Regions from separate parts of the Micromonospora sp. NPDC048898 genome, predicted to be linked through region 1. Evidence: predicted binding sites of a transcription regulator. Region 1 holds the regulator's gene; each other region holds the start of a gene.
What was found. The regulator HrcA, encoded in region 1, represses chaperone genes, less so after heat shock. The targets are predictions, from matches to a motif close to GGTTNGCACNCTCNNNNNGAGNGTGCNAACC.
Positions count from the first base shown of each region.

Region 1 (5,507 bases):
CACATGGAGGACGTGATGCTGCGGCTGCGGCTCGCCAGCGGCCTGCCGCTGGCGGTGCTCGACGCCACCGGCCGTGCTGGCGCCGAGCGGGCCCTGGCCGAGGGGCTGCTGGCCGCCGACGAGTACGCGGCCGGTCGGGCGGTGCTCACCCTGCGTGGGCGGCTGCTCGCCGACGCGGTCGTGCGTGACCTGCTGCCCTGAACGGGCGCGCCGCCCCGGAGCGAGGCGGCGGTGCACCGGACCGGCCGGGGGAGCGGCCGGCCCGGGTCACTTGATGATGTTGGCCGAGAGCGGGTAGCGGTAGAGCTGACCCTCGTTGGCCTTGATGCCGGCGATGATGCCGAACACGGCACCGAGGATGAGGGCCGCCCCGACGCCGAGGAAGCCGATCACGATGCAGGACAGCACCCAGCCGACCAGGCCGACGACCGACCAGACGAGCTGGAAGTTGAGCGCCGCCACGGCGTGCGCCCGGGCCGTCGGGGACTGGTTGCCGCGGGCCAGCAGCGCCACCAGCGGGCCGATCCAGCCGAGCACACCCCCGCTGATGATCATGCCGGCCGCACCGCCGAAGTGCGCGACGAGCGCCCAGGTCTTGTCCTCGTTGTTGGCGTAGCCGCCACCGGGGGCGCCGCCGGTCGGATATCCGCCAGCGGGGTAGCCGCCGGGCGGATAGCCTCCGGGCGGCGGGTAGCCACCCGCCGGAGGGTAGCCACCCGCCGGAGGGTAGCCACCCGACGGCGGCTGGTCACCGGTGGGCGGCGGATAGCCACCGGCCGGGGGATAGTCGCCCGGGCCGGACGCCCCGGACAGTGGTGCGGTGGGTGGCTCGGCCGACGGGTACGAACTCGGCTCCGGCGGATAGTTGCCGGGGTCACCCGCGCCGGGAGGGCGAGGAGGTTCTGTCATGGGTGTCACGGTAGGTGCCCGTGGCAACGCGGCACCAGAGGGGCCACCGTTGATCATCGCGCCGGTGGGTACGCCGACGTAGACTGGCACTCGTTACAGTCGAGTGCCAGGGCGGCTCGACCGGCCCCACGGCGCCGGCAGCCGACGTGCGACAGGAGGTGCGGAGGATGGGTCTCGACGACCGGAAACTCGCCGTGCTCCGCGCGATCGTCGAGGACTACGTCTCCACCCAGGAGCCGGTCGGCAGCAAGGCGCTTGTCGAGCGGCACCAGCTCGGGGTGTCCCCGGCCACGGTCCGCAACGACATGGCCGTGCTGGAGGAGGAGGGCTACATCCGGCAGCCGCACACGAGTGCCGGCCGGGTGCCCACCGACCGCGGCTACCGGCTCTTCGTCGACCGGTTGTCCCGGGTCAAGCCACTCAGCCCGGCCGAGCGGCGGGCCATCGAGCGTTTCCTGGTCGGCGCGGTCGATCTCGACGACGTGGTGCACCGCACGGTGCGACTGCTCGCCCAGCTGACCCGGCAGGTGGCCGTCGTGCAGTACCCGAGCCTGGCCCGATCCTCGGTTCGGCACCTGGAGTTGGTGCCGATCTCCACCACCCGGCTGATGCTCGTCATGATCGCGGACACCGGGCGGGTCGAGCAGCGGCTGGTGGAGCTGCCCGGGCCGGTGCCGGCCGACGACGTCATGGACCTGCGCCGGCTGGTCAACGAAAAGCTCGCCGGCGCGCGGCTGTCCGACACGCCACCGTTGGTGCAGGCGCTTGTCGAGGAAGCGCCGGCCGGGCTGCGTCCGACCATGACCACGCTCGCCACCGTCCTGCTGGAGACGCTTGTCGAGCGGCACGAGGAACGCATCGCGCTGGCCGGCACCGCCAACCTCACCCGGGGCGGTCTGCTCGACTTCCAGGGTTCCCTGCGCCCGATCCTCGAGGCGTTGGAGGAGGAGGTCGTGCTGCTCAAGCTCATCGGCGAGACCGAGCCGAGCACGACCCGTGTGCTGATCGGCGACGAGAACGAGTTCGACAACCTGCGGGCCGCCTCCGTGGTCAGCACCGGCTACGGCCCGGGCACCACCATCCTGGGTGGCCTGGGGGTGCTGGGGCCGACGCGGATGGACTACCCCGGCAACATCGCCACGGTCCGCGCCGTGGCACGCTACGTGGGCGAGTTGCTGGCCCAGAACTGATTGGTCAGGGCCGATGCGGCCGGCTGCGGCCGCCGACCGGCACAACGCGAGACGAACATGAGGACACGGAACGCAGTGGCCAGGGACTACTACGGCATTCTCGGTGTCAGCCGGGAAGCCTCCGATGACGAGATCAAGCGCGCCTACCGCAAGCTGGCACGCCAGTTCCACCCGGACGTCAATCCGGACCCGGAGGCTCAGGAGAAGTTCAAGGACATCAACGCCGCGTACGAGGTCCTCTCGGACGACCGGAAGCGGCAGATCGTCGACCTGGGTGGCGACCCGCTCGCCCCGGGTGGCGGCGGCGCCGGCGGTCCGGGCGGTCCGGGTGGTGCCGGCGGCCCGTTCGTCGGTTTCCAGGACATCATGGACGCGTTCTTCGGTGGCGCGGCCGGTGGTGCCCGGGGCCCGCGACCACGGACCCGCCCGGGTGCCGACGCGATCCTGCGACTCGAACTCGACCTGCACGAGACGGCGTTCGGTGTCGAGGCGCCGATCACCGTCGACACCGCCGTGCTCTGCACCACCTGCTCCGGTGCCGGCACGGCCGCCGGCACGCACCTGGCGACCTGCGAGGCGTGCGCCGGCCGCGGTGAGGTGCAGTCGGTGCAGCGCACCTTCCTCGGCCAGGTGGTCTCGGCCCGGCCGTGCACCGTCTGCCAGGGTTACGGCACCACCATCCCGCACCCCTGCCCCACCTGCGCCGGTGACGGCCGGGTGCGCACCCGCCGTTCGCTGACCGTCAAGATCCCGGCCGGCGTCGAGGACGGCATGCGGATCCGGTTGGCCCAGCAGGGCGAGGTCGGTCCGGGCGGCGGCACCGCAGGTGACCTCTACGTGGAGATCCACGAGCGGCCACACGACGTCTACTCCCGCAAGGGCGACGACCTGCACTGCCGCGTCACGGTGCCGATGACCGCGGCGGCGCTCGGCACCCGGTTGACCATCAAGACCCTGGACAGCGAGGAGACTGTCGACGTCAAGGCCGGCACCCAGCCGGCCAGCACGCTGCGACTGCGTGCCCGGGGCGTGCCCCACCTGCGCGGCACCGGCCGAGGTGACCTCTACGTGCACCTGGACGTGCGCACCCCGACCAAGCTCGACCCCGACCAGGAGAAGATGCTGCGCGACTTCGCCAAGACCCGCGGTGAGGAGGTCGCCGAGTTATCCAAGCAGGGCGGCTTCTTCTCCCGGATGCGCGACGCGTTCAACGGGCACGCCTGAGGTGTCCGCGCCGCTGTTCCTGGTGGAGGCGCTGCCCACCGGCGACGCGCTGACCCTGGACGGCCCGGAGGGGCACCACGCCGCCACCGTGCAGCGGAGACGCGTCGGCGAAGAGCTGCTGCTCGCCGACGGCCGGGGTGGCACGGCCGCCGCCGTGGTCACCGCCGTCGGCCGGGGCAGCCTGGAGGTCACCATCACCTCCCGGGGGTACGCGGACGCGCCGGTCCCCCGGATCGTCACCGTGCAGGGCATCGCCAAGGGCGACCGGGGCGAACTGGCCGTGCAGGCGATGACCGAGGTCGGGGTGGACGAGATCGTGCCCTGGGCGGCGTCGCGCTCGGTGACCCAGTGGCGCGGCGACCGGGGCGTACGGGCCCGGGAGAAGTGGGTGGCCACCGCTCGGGAGGCCGCCAAGCAGGCCCGCCGCCCGTGGCTGCCGGTGGTGGCCGGTGCGCCGGACGAGTCCACCGCCACCGTCGCCCGCCGGATCGCCGGCGCCGCCGCCGGGTTCGTGCTGCACGAGGAGGCCGAGGAGCGGCTGACCACCGCCGACCTGCCCACCGCCGGTGAGATCGTCCTGGTGGTCGGTCCGGAGGGCGGCATCGCCCCGGCGGAGCTGACGGCGTTCCGGGAGGCGGGCGGCCAGCCGGTGCGACTCGGGCCGTCGGTGTTGCGCACCTCGACGGCCGGAGTGGCCGCGCTCAGCGTGCTCGCGACCCGCCTCGGCCGCTGGTAGCGCGTCGCCGCGCATCCTCAGCGAGATCTTGGAAGGAAAGGGCCCTTCCAGGGGCACTTTCCTTCCAAGATCTTGTCGGAGCTCCGTCAGCTGCGCAGGTAGGAGGCGCCGTTGAGGTCGACGATGGTGCCGGAGGCCCACTCGGCCTGCGGCGAGGCCAACCAGTGCACGGCTGCGGCGATCTCCTCCGGCTGGGCCACCCGGTCGAACGGGCTCTGCGCCCGGATGGCCGCGCCGCTCTCGCCGCGCAGGTGCTCGGTGGTCATGTCGGTCGCCACGAAACCCGGCGCGACAGTGGCGACCGTGATGCCGTACGGCGCGAGCGCCACCGCCAGGGACTGACCGAGCGCGTTCAGCCCCGCCTTGCTGGCGCCGTACGCCGGCTGGTCCGGCTCGCCGCGAAACGCGCCCCGGGACGAGACGTTGACAATCCGACCGCCACGCTCGCGCATGTGCTGGGCGGCGCACCAGGTGACGTTGCCGGCACCGGTCAGGTTGGTCTCCAGCACCTGCCGCCAGCGCTGCTGCCACTGCTCGTAGGAGGCGCCGAAGATCGGGTGCGGGTCGTCCCGGTCGCCGTACGTGCCGGCGTTGTTGACAAGCACATCCAGCCCGCCGAGCAGTTCGGCGGCCTGGTCGACCATGGCCCGGACCGCGTCCGGGTCGGTGAGATCGGCGCGGACCACCACGTGCCCGGCGCCGGGCAGCAGTGCGCGTACCTGCTCGGCCGCGTCGGCGGAGTCGCGGTGGTGGATCGCCACCCGGTCACCTCCGGCAGCGAACGCTGTCGCCACCGCGCGGCCGATCCCACGCGAGGCCCCGGTCACCAGTACCGCCCGATCCGTCATGGCGGCCATCCTGCCTCAGCCGTCGCTTCCCCGCGAACGGGCCGGAGCGCCCCCGGCCCGTCATTCCCTAGACTGCCCCGATGGGATCCGACTGCCTGTTCTGCCGCATCGTCGCCGGGGAGATCCCGGCCACCGTGGTTCGGGAGACCGAGACCACGCTCGCCTTCCGTGACATCGACCCGAAGGCGCCGGTGCACGTCCTGGTCGTTCCGAAGGAGCACTACGCCGACGTCGCCACCCTCGCCCAGGGTGACCCGGCGCTGGCCGCCGACGTGCTGGCGACGTCCGCCGCGGTGGCCGAGGACGAGGGCCTGCTCGGTGATGGTTTCCGGCTGATGTTCAACACCGGCGCGTACGGCGGGCAGGAGGTGTTCCACGTGCACGCGCACCTGCTCGGTGGTGCACCGCTCGGCCCGATGCTCGCCCGGAACCTCGCGTGACGGCCGTCCCCGACGTGCACGAGCGGCTGGGTCGGCTGGTCCGCAGGGTGCAGGCCGACGCCCGGGTGCCGGCGGTGTCGGCGGCGCTGCACCGGGCCGACCGACCGCTGTGGAGCTGCACCGTCGGCGCGACCGGCACCGACAACCCGCTGGGGCCCGG
Region 1 is NZ_JBICUF010000014.1:148,060-153,566, reverse strand. Features, by position in the region: gene hemW (radical SAM family heme chaperone HemW) at 1-201, shown strand, start outside; gene ACGFIQ_RS28490 (DUF4870 domain-containing protein) at 268-909, opposite strand; gene hrcA (heat-inducible transcriptional repressor HrcA) at 1,077-2,099, shown strand; gene dnaJ (molecular chaperone DnaJ) at 2,175-3,323, shown strand; gene ACGFIQ_RS28475 (16S rRNA (uracil(1498)-N(3))-methyltransferase) at 3,325-4,059, shown strand; gene ACGFIQ_RS28470 (SDR family NAD(P)-dependent oxidoreductase) at 4,146-4,907, opposite strand; gene ACGFIQ_RS28465 (histidine triad nucleotide-binding protein) at 4,988-5,347, shown strand; gene ACGFIQ_RS28460 (serine hydrolase domain-containing protein) at 5,344-5,507, shown strand, end outside.

Region 2 (5,507 bases), on a different contig from region 1:
ATGCCCGCATGCCTACCACAGGGTCGGTGGCCGGCGCGGCCGAGCTGGCACGTGCAGTCATCGACGTGGATCCGGTGGAGCGAAAAAACCGGCCGGTCGGGGGCGGTCGGACTTCCCCGGAATGTGTCAGATTTGTGGCCGTGCGCGGCCGTCACTCCTCGTGTAGCGTGCGATTTCGGTCACCTTATTCAATGGTCACCATCGATCGCTGAGGTGGTGGCCGGTGGGCGTCCGGCCGTGCCGAGCGCCAGCTCAGGCAACACCGCACAGAGGGGGGAAGTGCACCGTGGTACAGGGCACCGTGAAGTGGTTCAACGCCGAAAAGGGCTACGGCTTCATCGCCGTCGACGGCGGTCAGGACGTGTTCGTCCACTTCTCCGCGATCGAGATGGACGGCTACAAGGCGCTGGACGACGGCCAGCGGGTGGAGTTCGAGATCGCCCAGGGTCAGAAGGGCCCGCAGGCCGAGCACGTCCGCGTCGTCGCCTGAGTTCCCTCCTCGATCGGCCCGGCACGTCGGGGCTGGCGGCAGGGGCGCGCAACCGGGAAGATCGTGCCCGTTCCAGCCGATGCTGAGGAGCGTTCATGACTGACCAGTCGCCCCCGCCCAACCCACCCTCAGGGCCGGGGGAGTCGGGTCCGTCCGATCCGACCGTGTCGTACGGCGGCTCCGGCGCGGCGCCGGAGACCCCCTCGGAGTGGCGGCCGGACGTACCTCCGGCTGGCCCGCCACCCGGCTGGGACCCGGCGCAGGGCGCCTGGGGTCCACCGCCGCAGGGTTGGACGTTCCCGCCCACCGGCGGCTACCCGCCCGGGTCGGGTCCCTACGGTACGCAGCCGTGGTATCCGGGGCCGCCGGTCGGCTGGTACCCGCCGGGCCACGGGTTCGACCCGAACGACCCCCTGGTCACTCCACCCGGTGCCGGTCTGGGCGGCTGGTTCAACCGGGGTGCGGGAGCGTTGCGCCGGGGCTGGCGGCAGTTGGTGCCGATCATGCTGCTCACCCAGGCGTTGCCGGCGGCCGCCCTCTCGGTGATCTCCCTCGGGGTCGACCCGACGGCGAAATGGCAGGCCCAGGTCGGCTCGGAGTCGGCTCCCGTGCTGCCGGACACCTTCGTCGCTGATCTGGTCGGCCTTCTCGTGGTGCTGGTCGGCGGCAGTCTGCTGGTCGGCCTGGTGCAGGCCGTCGGGTGGGCTGCCGGCAGTTGGGTGATCACGCAGCAGGCGTCGGGTCAGCCGGGCAGCCTGGACGCCGCGCTGCGCTACGGCCTCCGTCGGGCACTCGGACTGTGGGGATGGACCCTGCTGATCGGCCTGCTCGTCGGCATCGGCGTGTGCTTCTGCGTGCTGCCCGGCATCTACCTGACGTTCGCGCTGAGCATGGCCGGCCCGGTCTACCTCTTCGAACGCCGCAACCCGATCGGCCGGTCGTTTCGGATGTTCCACGACCGGCTCGGCCTCCTGCTCGGGCGGGTGGCCCTGGTGGCCCTGGCGGTCATCGTCGTCAACGTGATCTCCGGTGGGCTGGAGGGGGCGGGCACTGCCGCGTTCGGCACGGATCCCCTCTCGTCGCCGGGCACCGCGATCGGGGCGGTGGTGGTGATCGGTGTCACCGCCGTGCTGGTCCTGCCGGCCTACCTCGCCCAGCAGGTCGGTCTGCTGGTGACGTACGCCGAGCAGCGCGCCCATGAGGCGCCGGTGAACACTGCCGGACTGGCGACGGAACTCGGCTGAGCGGCCCCATCGTGCTTGCACTCGGCAGGGGAGAGTGCTAAACAAGTCATTGGCACTCGCATACCGTGAGTGCCAGCGGTCGGGACGGTGGGGCCAGGTTGTGCCGGTGTGGAGACACCGGGGCAGCACATGGCCGGTCGTCGCGGGCTATCCGGCCCGGCCGAAGGACGTCGTCGTCGCCAGGTGGCGACGTCCCAAGGTGCGCACACCAGGCGGCCCATCCGAGGCACACATCTCGGGTGGCCCGTGAGTGTCCAGGAGGACAACGCCGTATGGCCAAGATGATCGCTTTCGACGAAGAGGCTCGCCGCGGCCTCGAGCGGGGCATGAACCAGCTCGCCGACGCCGTAAAGGTGACCCTCGGCCCCAAGGGCCGCAACGTCGTGCTCGAGAAGAAGTGGGGTGCCCCCACCATCACCAACGATGGTGTGAGCATCGCCAAGGAGATCGAGCTCGAGGACCCGTACGAGAAGATCGGCGCTGAGCTGGTCAAGGAGGTCGCCAAGAAGACCGACGACGTTGCCGGTGACGGCACGACGACGGCGACCGTCCTGGCCCAGGCCCTGGTTCGTGAGGGCCTGCGCAACGTGGCCGCCGGTGCCAACCCGATGGCCCTGAAGCGGGGCATCGAGGCCGCGGTCGCGAGCGTCTCGGAGGAGCTGTCCAAGCTCGCCAAGGACGTCGAGACCAAGGAGCAGATCGCCTCCACCGCCTCCATCTCCGCTGGCGACAGCACCGTCGGCGAGATCATCGCCGAGGCGATGGACAAGGTCGGCAAGGAAGGCGTCATCACCGTCGAGGAGAGCAACACCTTCGGGCTGGAGCTGGAGCTCACCGAGGGTATGCGCTTCGACAAGGGCTACATCTCGGCCTACTTCATGACCGACCCGGAGCGTATGGAGGCCGTCTTCGACGACCCGTACATCCTGATCGCCAACAGCAAGATCTCGTCGGTGAAGGACCTGCTCCCGATCCTGGAGAAGGTCATGCAGTCGGGCAAGCCGCTGCTGATCATCGCCGAGGACCTGGAGGGCGAGGCTCTCGCCACCCTGGTGGTCAACAAGGTCCGTGGCACCTTCAAGTCGGTCGCCGTCAAGGCGCCGGGCTTCGGTGACCGCCGCAAGGCCATGCTGACCGACATCGCCATCCTCGCCGGTGGCCAGGTCATCAGCGAGGAGGTCGGCCTCAAGCTCGACGCCGCCAGCCTCGACATGCTGGGCCGCGCCCGCAAGGTCGTGGTGACCAAGGACGAGACCACCATCGTCGACGGTGCCGGTGACGCCGAGCAGATCCAGGGCCGGGTCAACCAGATCCGGGCCGAGATCGACAAGAGCGACTCCGACTACGACCGGGAGAAGCTGCAGGAGCGGCTGGCCAAGCTGGCCGGCGGCGTTGCGGTCATCAAGGTCGGCGCGGCCACCGAGGTCGAGCTCAAGGAGCGCAAGCACCGCATCGAGGACGCCGTTCGCAACGCGAAGGCCGCCGTCGAGGAGGGCATCGTCCCGGGTGGTGGCGTCGCGCTGGTCCAGGCCGGCAAGACCGCCTTCGACAAGCTCGACCTGGTCGGCGACGAGGCGACCGGTGCGAACATCGTCAAGGTCGCGCTGGACGCCCCGCTGCGGCAGATCGCCGTCAACGCCGGCCTTGAGGGCGGCGTCGTGGTGGAGAAGGTCCGTAACCTCGAAGCGGGTCACGGCCTCAACGCCGCCAACGGCGAGTACGTCGACCTGCTGGCCGCGGGCATCATCGACCCGGCCAAGGTGACGCGCTCGGCGCTGCAGAACGCCGCTTCGATCGCGGCGCTGTTCCTCACCACCGAGGCCGTCGTCGCGGACAAGCCGGAGAAGACCCCGGCTGCCCCGGCTGGCCCGGGTGGCGGGGACATGGACTTCTGAGTCCAGTTCCGACACACCGAACGGGGCGGGCCGCTGACGCGGTCCGCCCCGTTCGTCGTCAGGTGGGCAGTGGGCGCTGGTTGCGCCGTTTGTGTGCCCGGTCGTACGGCGGGAGCAGTTGGATCGGCGCGTCCACCATTTCCTGCGGCTGCTCGACCACCGGCGACTCACCGTCGGTGGTCATCTCGGCCAGCTGCTCGGCGTCGCCGTAGTCGAGTCGGTCGAACGGCAGTTGGCCGGGGAGTTCGCCGACCGGTTTCCAGGTGATCGGCGGGCCGTCCTCGGTCTGGTCGTCATCCGTGGTCATGGCTGCCTCCTCTACCAAGACGGTAGGGGGCGTCGATGGCCGATGCGGGCGAATGGATCTATATCCTATTTGCCCCGTTTATGCGGACAGGGTTCGTCGGTACAGGAAGAAGACCCGCTCGATTCGCGCACCCGCGCTGCCCGAGTAGAACGGCACCGGCCCTACCCAGCCGATCTCCGCCCTGGTCAGCCCCGCCGCCCGCTGGTCGGCCAGGCAGCGTCGCAGCAGCACACCACCGATACCCAGCCCCTCGGCGGCCGGCGCGGTGCCCATCGGCCCGAACCAGCTCGGCCGGGACGACCCGTAGGCGGCGAAGCCGAGCACCTCGCCACCCCGCTCCGCCAGGTGGCAGCCAGCGCCGTCCCGACCCACCGAACCGGCCAGCTCACCGTCCCAGGTGCCGCCGAAGGTGGACCGGGCGAACGCGGTGAGCGCCGGCAGGTCCGTCGGCTCCGCCCGGCGTACGGTGACGCCCTGATCGGCCAGCCGCCGCTCGGCGGTCTCGGTGGACCGCAGCGCCGGCGACCCGTCGTACGACAGGTCGGCGGTCATGTTCCAGGCGGTCCGGTCCTGCTGGTAGCCCAGCGCGAGGGCGGTGCAGACCGCCGGGGTGTAGCGGACGTCGATGCCCGGCCAGGCGTAGTACGGCGGGTTCCCGACCAGCAGCACCTCCGTCACCCCGCGCTCGGCCAGCACCCGCTCGGCCTGCCGCAGCAGTGCCCGGCCGACGCCCCGGCGGCGGTGCTCCGGGAGGACCGCGACCAGGTCCACGTGCCCGCTCCCTGGCTCGGTCGACGACACCGAGCAGAACAGCACCCCGACCAGCTCCACACCCCGGTACGCGCCCAGCCCGACCACGGGCCGGTCCGTGCTGGCTCGGGGCCAGAGCACGTCCACGATGCAAGCGGCCTCAGCGGCGTCCTCGGGCAGGTCGAGGGCCTGCTCGCAGAGCCGCACCACGGTGGGGGCCAGGTCGGCGGTCAGCTCGGTGACGGTGATCTCGGCGTCCATGGTCGCCGACCATAGATGACCGCGTGCCGGCCCGCGCTCCCGCCCGCCGGATCAGGAAGGAAACCTGCCTATTGTTGGGCGGCGCGGACGGCGGCGTACGCGTCGACCTGGCCGGCGCCTGTGACGTTCGCCGGAGCACCACAGGCGTCGGACGGGTCGTCGGAGCGGTACGTGGGCGTCGCCGCCGTGGCGGTGTCCCGCAGGATCCGCCGGGTGCGGTCCACGTCGCCGACCAACGCCGGGTTCGCCGACCACATCAGCGCGACCACCCCCGCCACCTGCGGGGTCGCCATCGAGGTGCCGTCCAGTGCCGCGTACGTGCCTCCTGGCATCGCCGACACCACACCCACACCCGGTGCCAACACGTCCGGCTTACCCGTGCCGCCCGGCACCGGCCCGCGCGAGGAGAACTCGGCGACCCGCCGCTGGTCGTCCACAGCGCCCACCGTCAGCACGTCCGCGTACGGTGCGGGCGGGTCGTCGATCGACGCACACCAGGGGCCGGTGTTGCCGGCCGCGGCGACCACGAAGATCCCGGCGGCGTCCAGCGCGGCGGTGGC
Region 2 is NZ_JBICUF010000005.1:138,775-144,281, reverse strand. Features, by position in the region: gene ACGFIQ_RS16375 (GNAT family N-acetyltransferase) at 1-2, opposite strand, end outside; gene ACGFIQ_RS16370 (cold-shock protein) at 287-490, shown strand; gene ACGFIQ_RS16365 (hypothetical protein) at 586-1,734, shown strand; gene groL (chaperonin GroEL) at 2,007-3,629, shown strand; gene ACGFIQ_RS16355 (hypothetical protein) at 3,688-3,936, opposite strand; gene ACGFIQ_RS16350 (GNAT family N-acetyltransferase) at 4,015-4,947, opposite strand; gene ACGFIQ_RS16345 (S8 family serine peptidase) at 5,016-5,507, opposite strand, start outside.
Region 2: the regulator HrcA is predicted to act here: its motif matches at 1,782-1,812, upstream of groL (chaperonin GroEL).

Region 3 (5,507 bases), on a different contig from region 1:
GCGCCGAGGCCGGCACCGACGAGTGACGGCAGCGCGTCGGCCGCGTCGGCACCGGAGCGGGTCAGGGCGGCGGCCACGCCGATGACGCCGAACGCGGCGATGCCGGCAAGGCCGAGTGCCAGCCGGCGGACGGCCAGCACACCGAAGAGGGCGGCGAACGCTCCGAGCAGCAGGCCCGTGCCGACCAGCAGTGCGATCTTGTCGGCGGTGCCGAAGACGTCGATGGCGAACTGCTTCAGCGACTCGGGGACGGCGTCGACGACCACCCCGCCGACCGCGACCAGGGGCGCCGACCGAGGGCCGGTCAGCACGGCCACCGGTTCGGCGATTCCGATCGCGACGGCGGCGGCGGTGACCCCGGCCAGCGCGGCGTACCGCCGCGACGTGGTGCTCATCGGCCCAGTGTGCGCGATCATCTTGCCCGGTAGCCAGCAACGTCAGCGTTCGGTAATGACCTACCGGCTCAAAGAGCGAACCGGGGCACACCGCCGTACGGCGGTGTGCCCCGGTTCAGCTACCGGGTCAGAAGCCCGGGCCGTGCTGGTGGCCGTGGCCGTGGCCGTGGCCGCCGCCGGCGGCCGGCTCGGCCTGCTCCGGCTTCTCCACCACGAGGCTCTCCGTGGTGAGCAGCAGGCCGGCGATCGAGGCGGCGTTGGTGACCGCGTTGCGGGTCACCTTCACCGGGTCGATGATGCCGGCCTTGACCAGGTCGACGTACTCGCCCTTGGCGGCGTCGAGGCCGTTGCCCCAGTCGAGGTCGGCGACCTTCTGCGTCACGACGTAACCGTCGTGACCGGCGTTCTGGGCGATCCAGCGCAGCGGCTCGACGAGCGCCTTGCGCACGACCGAGACACCGACCTTCTCGTCACCGGTGAAGCCCAGGTCGTCGTCGAGCACCGAGCGGATCTGCACCAGGGCGGCGCCGCCGCCGGGGACGGTGCCCTCCTCGACCGCGGCCTTGGTCGCCGCGATGGCGTCCTCGATGCGGTGCTTGCGCTCCTTCATCTCGACCTCGGTAGCCGCGCCAGCCTTGATGACGGCGATGCCACCGGAGAGCTTCGCCAGCCGCTCGGCCAGCTTCTCCCGGTCCCAGTCGGAGTCGGAGGCCTCGATCTCCTTGCGGATCTGGGCCACCCGGTCGGCGACGTCGGCCTTCTGGCCACCGCCGTCGACGATCGTGGTGTTCTCCTTGTCGACCACGATGCGCCGAGCGGTGCCGAGCACCTCCAGGCCAACCTGGTCGATCTTGTAGCCCAGCTCCGGGGCGACCAGCTCGGCGCCCGTGGAGATCGCGATGTCCTGGAGCATCGCCTTGCGCCGGTCACCGAAGCCCGGGGCCTTGACCGCGCAGACCTTGAGGGTCTTGCGCAGCGAGTTGACCACCAGGGTGGAGAGCGCCTGGCCGTCCACGTCCTCGGCGATGATCAGCAGCGGCTTGCTGTTCTGCAGGACCTTCTCCAGCAGCGGCAGCAGCTCCTCGATCGCCGAGATCTTCTGGGTGGTGACCAGGATGTACGCGTCCTCGAGGACGGACTCCTGGCTCTCCAGGTCGGTGACGAAGTTCGGCGAGATGAAGCCCTTGTCGAACTGGAGACCCTCGGTCACGTCCAGCTCGGTGGTGAGCATGGAGCCTTCCTCGACGGTGATGACACCGTCGCGGCCGACCCGCTCCATCGCCTCGGCGATGAGATCACCGATCGTGGCGTCCTGCGCGGAGATCGTCGCCACGTTCGCGATCGACTCCTTGCTGGTGACCTCCGCGGCACGGCCGAGCAGCGCCTCGGAGACCTTGGTGGCCGCCGCGTCGATGCCCCGCTTGAGGCCGGCCGGGTTGGTCCCGGCGGTCACGTTGCGCAGGCCCTCGCGAACCATGGCCTGGGCCAGCACGGTCGCGGTGGTGGTGCCGTCACCGGCGACGTCGTTGGTCTTGGTCGCCACCTCCTTGACCAGCTGCGCGCCAAGGTTCTCGTACGGGTTGGTGAGCTCGATCTCCTTGGCGATGGTCACACCATCGTTGGTGATCGTCGGCGCACCGAATTTCTTGTCCAGGACGACGTTGCGCCCGCGCGGGCCGAGGGTGACCTTGACCGCGTCCGCGAGGGCGTTGACACCGTGCTCCAGCAGGTGCCGGGCGTCGTCCGAGAAGCTCAGGATCTTCGCCATTAATGTCCCTTCGAAGCGCCATTGCCCCGGCCCGGCGAGCCGGACCGGGGCAATGGAACTGATCGGTTGCTTACTTCTCGATGACCGCGAGGACGTCGCGGGCGGAGAGCACCAGGTACTCCTCGCCGGCGTACTTGACCTCGGTGCCGCCGTACTTCGAGTAAAGGACGGTGTCGCCGACCTGCACGTCAACCGGAACCCGGTTGCCGTTGTCGTCGACGCGCCCCGGGCCCACAGCGAGGACGGTGCCCTCCTGCGGCTTCTCCTTGGCGGTGTCGGGGATCACGATGCCCGACGCCGTGGTGGTCTCAGCCTCGTTCGCCTGGACCACGATGCGGTCCTCGAGCGGCTTGATCGCAACCTTGGTCGCGGTAGTCACGGGCATACCCTCCTGGGGTACTGGTTTCGTTGCTGGCCAGCGGGGCCAACCAGCGTCAATCTGCCTCATGCCACCGGGCGGGACCGTCGTCGCGGGTGCCGGTCCGCCTGGCGTGCGCACCCGGGTCGCGAGACCCGGAAGCTGGCACCCTCAGGGTGAGAGTGCTAATCGCAGGTTATTCCGTGGCTAGCACTCCGTCAAGGAGAGTGCCAGCGAGTCGCGCCCCGCCAGCCCGGATTTCCGGGTCCACCAGGACAATGACCGGGTGGATCTCGATCAGCTGGCGGCGCTGCGTACCCCCGAGGGGTCGGCCGCGCTCGCGACGGCGGCCGGTCTGGCCGGCGGTGATCCGCTGGCCGCGGCGTCGGCGCTGCGCGCGGCCGGGGTTCCGCCGACGCTGGCCGCGGCGGCGCTCACCCAGGCCGAGCTGCGGCACCGGGCGGCCGGCAAGTTCGGCCCGGTCGCCGCCGGGATGTTCCTCACCCGCCCCGGCCTGGAGCAGGCCACCCGCCGGGTGGTCGCCGACCGTCGAGCCGCACGGCTGTCCGCGGCCGGCGTGCGCACCCTGGCCGACCTCGGGTGCGGCCTCGGCGCGGACGCGCTGGCCGCCGCCCGTGCCGGCATCCGGGTGTACGGGGTGGAGGCCGACCCGGTGACCGCGGCGATGGCCGCCGCCAACGCCACGGCGGCCGGGCTGGCCGAGCTGTTCACCGTCGAGTGCGGGGATGCCACCGCGTTCGACGTGTCCCGGGTCGACGGGGTCTTCTGCGATCCGGCCCGCCGCAGCAGCGGCACCGGTCGGCGGATCTTCGACCCGCGCGCCTTCTCGCCACCGTGGGATTTCGTCACCGGGTTGGCCGAGCGGGTGCCGCGCACCGTGGTGAAGGTGGCGCCGGGCCTGGACCACGCGCTCATCCCGGTCGGTGCGGAGGCGGAGTGGGTCGGTGTGGACGGCGACCTGGTCGAGGCCGCGCTCTGGTGCGGAGAGTTGGCGGAGGTGCCCCGCCGCGCCACCCTCTACCGCCAGGAGGGCGCCGAGACCCACCGCCACCAGCTCACCGGCTCGGGTGCCGACGAGGCGTCGGTCGGGCCACCCCGGCGCTACCTGTACGACCCGGACGCGGCGGTCATCCGCGCGCACCTCGTCGCCGAACTGGCCGCCGAACTGGACGCCAACCTGGGTGACCCGAGCATCGCCTACCTCTACGCGGACCAGCCGACCCGCACCCCGTACGCGCGCTGCCTGGAGATCACCGACGTGCTGCCGTTCTCGCTCAAGCGACTGCGGGCGCTGCTGCGCGAGCGCCGGGTGGGCCGGGTGGAGATCCTCAAGCGGGGTTCCGCGCTCACCCCGGAGCAACTGCGCCGGGATTTGCGGCTGGCCGGCGACGCGGCGGCGAGCCTGGTGCTCACCCGGGTCGCCGGCGCACCGACCGTGCTGATCGGTCGGCCGGTCGAGTAGGGCGCGTGTCAAGCCCTCGGCCGGCCGGTCGACTAGCTTCGCTGGTGTGGCAGGACAGGGCACCCCGGCGACGGCACTGTTGGTCAAGCGCGGAGTCGCGCACCGCACGCACCCCTACCGGGTGTCGCCGGACGCCCCGAACTACGGCGCGCTGGTGGCGGTGGCGCTCGGCGTGGCACCGGAGCGTGTCTTCAAGTCGTTGGTGACCGAGGTCGACGGCGCGCTCACCGTGGCGGTCGTGCCGGTCACCGGCGAGCTGGATCTCAAGGCGCTCGCGGCGGCGGTCGGTGGCAAGCGGGCGGCGCTGGCCGACCGGGCGGTCGCCGAGCGGGCCACCGGCTACGTACGCGGTGGGATCAGCCCGCTCGGGCAGCGCAGGCGACTGCCGACCGTGCTCGACGAATCCGCGTTGGATCTTCCGACGATCTACGTCTCGGCTGGTCGGCGCGGCCTGCAACTCGAACTGGCCGCGGCGGATCTGGTGGCGCTGACCGACGCCCGCACCGCGTCGTTGCAGACCCGCTGACGACAGTCGTTACGGGGACTCACCGTGGGATACCCGGGGAGTAACAGTTGCGTTGCTGAATTGTTATCGCCTCCAACAAACTTGGCACCTACGCGGTCTTGTGGAGCCGGTGTGACGCGAAATACGTTGCCGGACACAACAAAAACACCACCTCCCCACCCCCGAAAGGACCCTGCACATGCGTAAGGGGATCCTCACCATCGCCGCCGTGGGCCTGCTCACAACCGGCGGATTGACCGCCTGCAGCGACGACTCCGGCACCGGCTCGGCCGACTCCAAAAAGACTCCCAAGATCGGCGTGATCCTTCCGGACAGCAAGTCCTCCCCCCGCTGGGAGACGGCGGACCGCCGCTTCCTGGAAGAGGCGTTCAAGACTGCCGGCGTCCAATACGACATCCAGAACGCCCAGAACGACAAGGCCGCCTTCCAGACCATCGCCGACCAGATGATCACCAGCGGCGTCACCGCCCTGATGATCGTCAACCTGGACTCCGGCACCGGCAAGGCCGTGCTCGACAAGGCCAAGTCGCAGGGCGTCGCCACCATCGACTACGACCGGCTCACCCTCGGCGGCTCCGCCCAGTACTACGTCAGCTTCGACAACGAGACCGTCGGGAAGCTCCAGGGCGAGGGTCTGGCGAAGTGCCTGACCGAGAAGGGCGCCAAGAACCCGGTCGTGGCGTACCTCAACGGCTCCCCCACCGACAACAACGCCACCCTGTTCAAGGCCGGCTACGACTCGGTGCTCAAGCCGAAGTTCGACTCCAAGGAGTACACCAAGGGCCCGGACGACGCCGTGCCGGGCTGGGACGGCCCCACCGCCGCGACCATCTTCGAGCAGCAGCTCACCGCGACCAAGGGCAAGATCGACGGCGTGCTGTCCGCCAACGACACTCTCGGCAACGCCGCCATCTCGATCCTCAAGAAGAACAAGATCAACGGCAAGGTGCCGGTGACCGGGCAGGACGCCAGCGTGG
Region 3 is NZ_JBICUF010000003.1:494,777-500,283, forward strand. Features, by position in the region: gene ACGFIQ_RS12570 (molybdopterin-dependent oxidoreductase) at 1-395, opposite strand, end outside; gene groL (chaperonin GroEL) at 523-2,163, opposite strand; gene groES (co-chaperone GroES) at 2,234-2,548, opposite strand; gene ACGFIQ_RS12585 (methyltransferase domain-containing protein) at 2,808-4,004, shown strand; gene ybaK (Cys-tRNA(Pro) deacylase) at 4,051-4,530, shown strand; gene ACGFIQ_RS12595 (sugar ABC transporter substrate-binding protein) at 4,709-5,507, shown strand, end outside.
Region 3: the regulator HrcA is predicted to act here: its motif matches at 2,682-2,712, upstream of groES (co-chaperone GroES).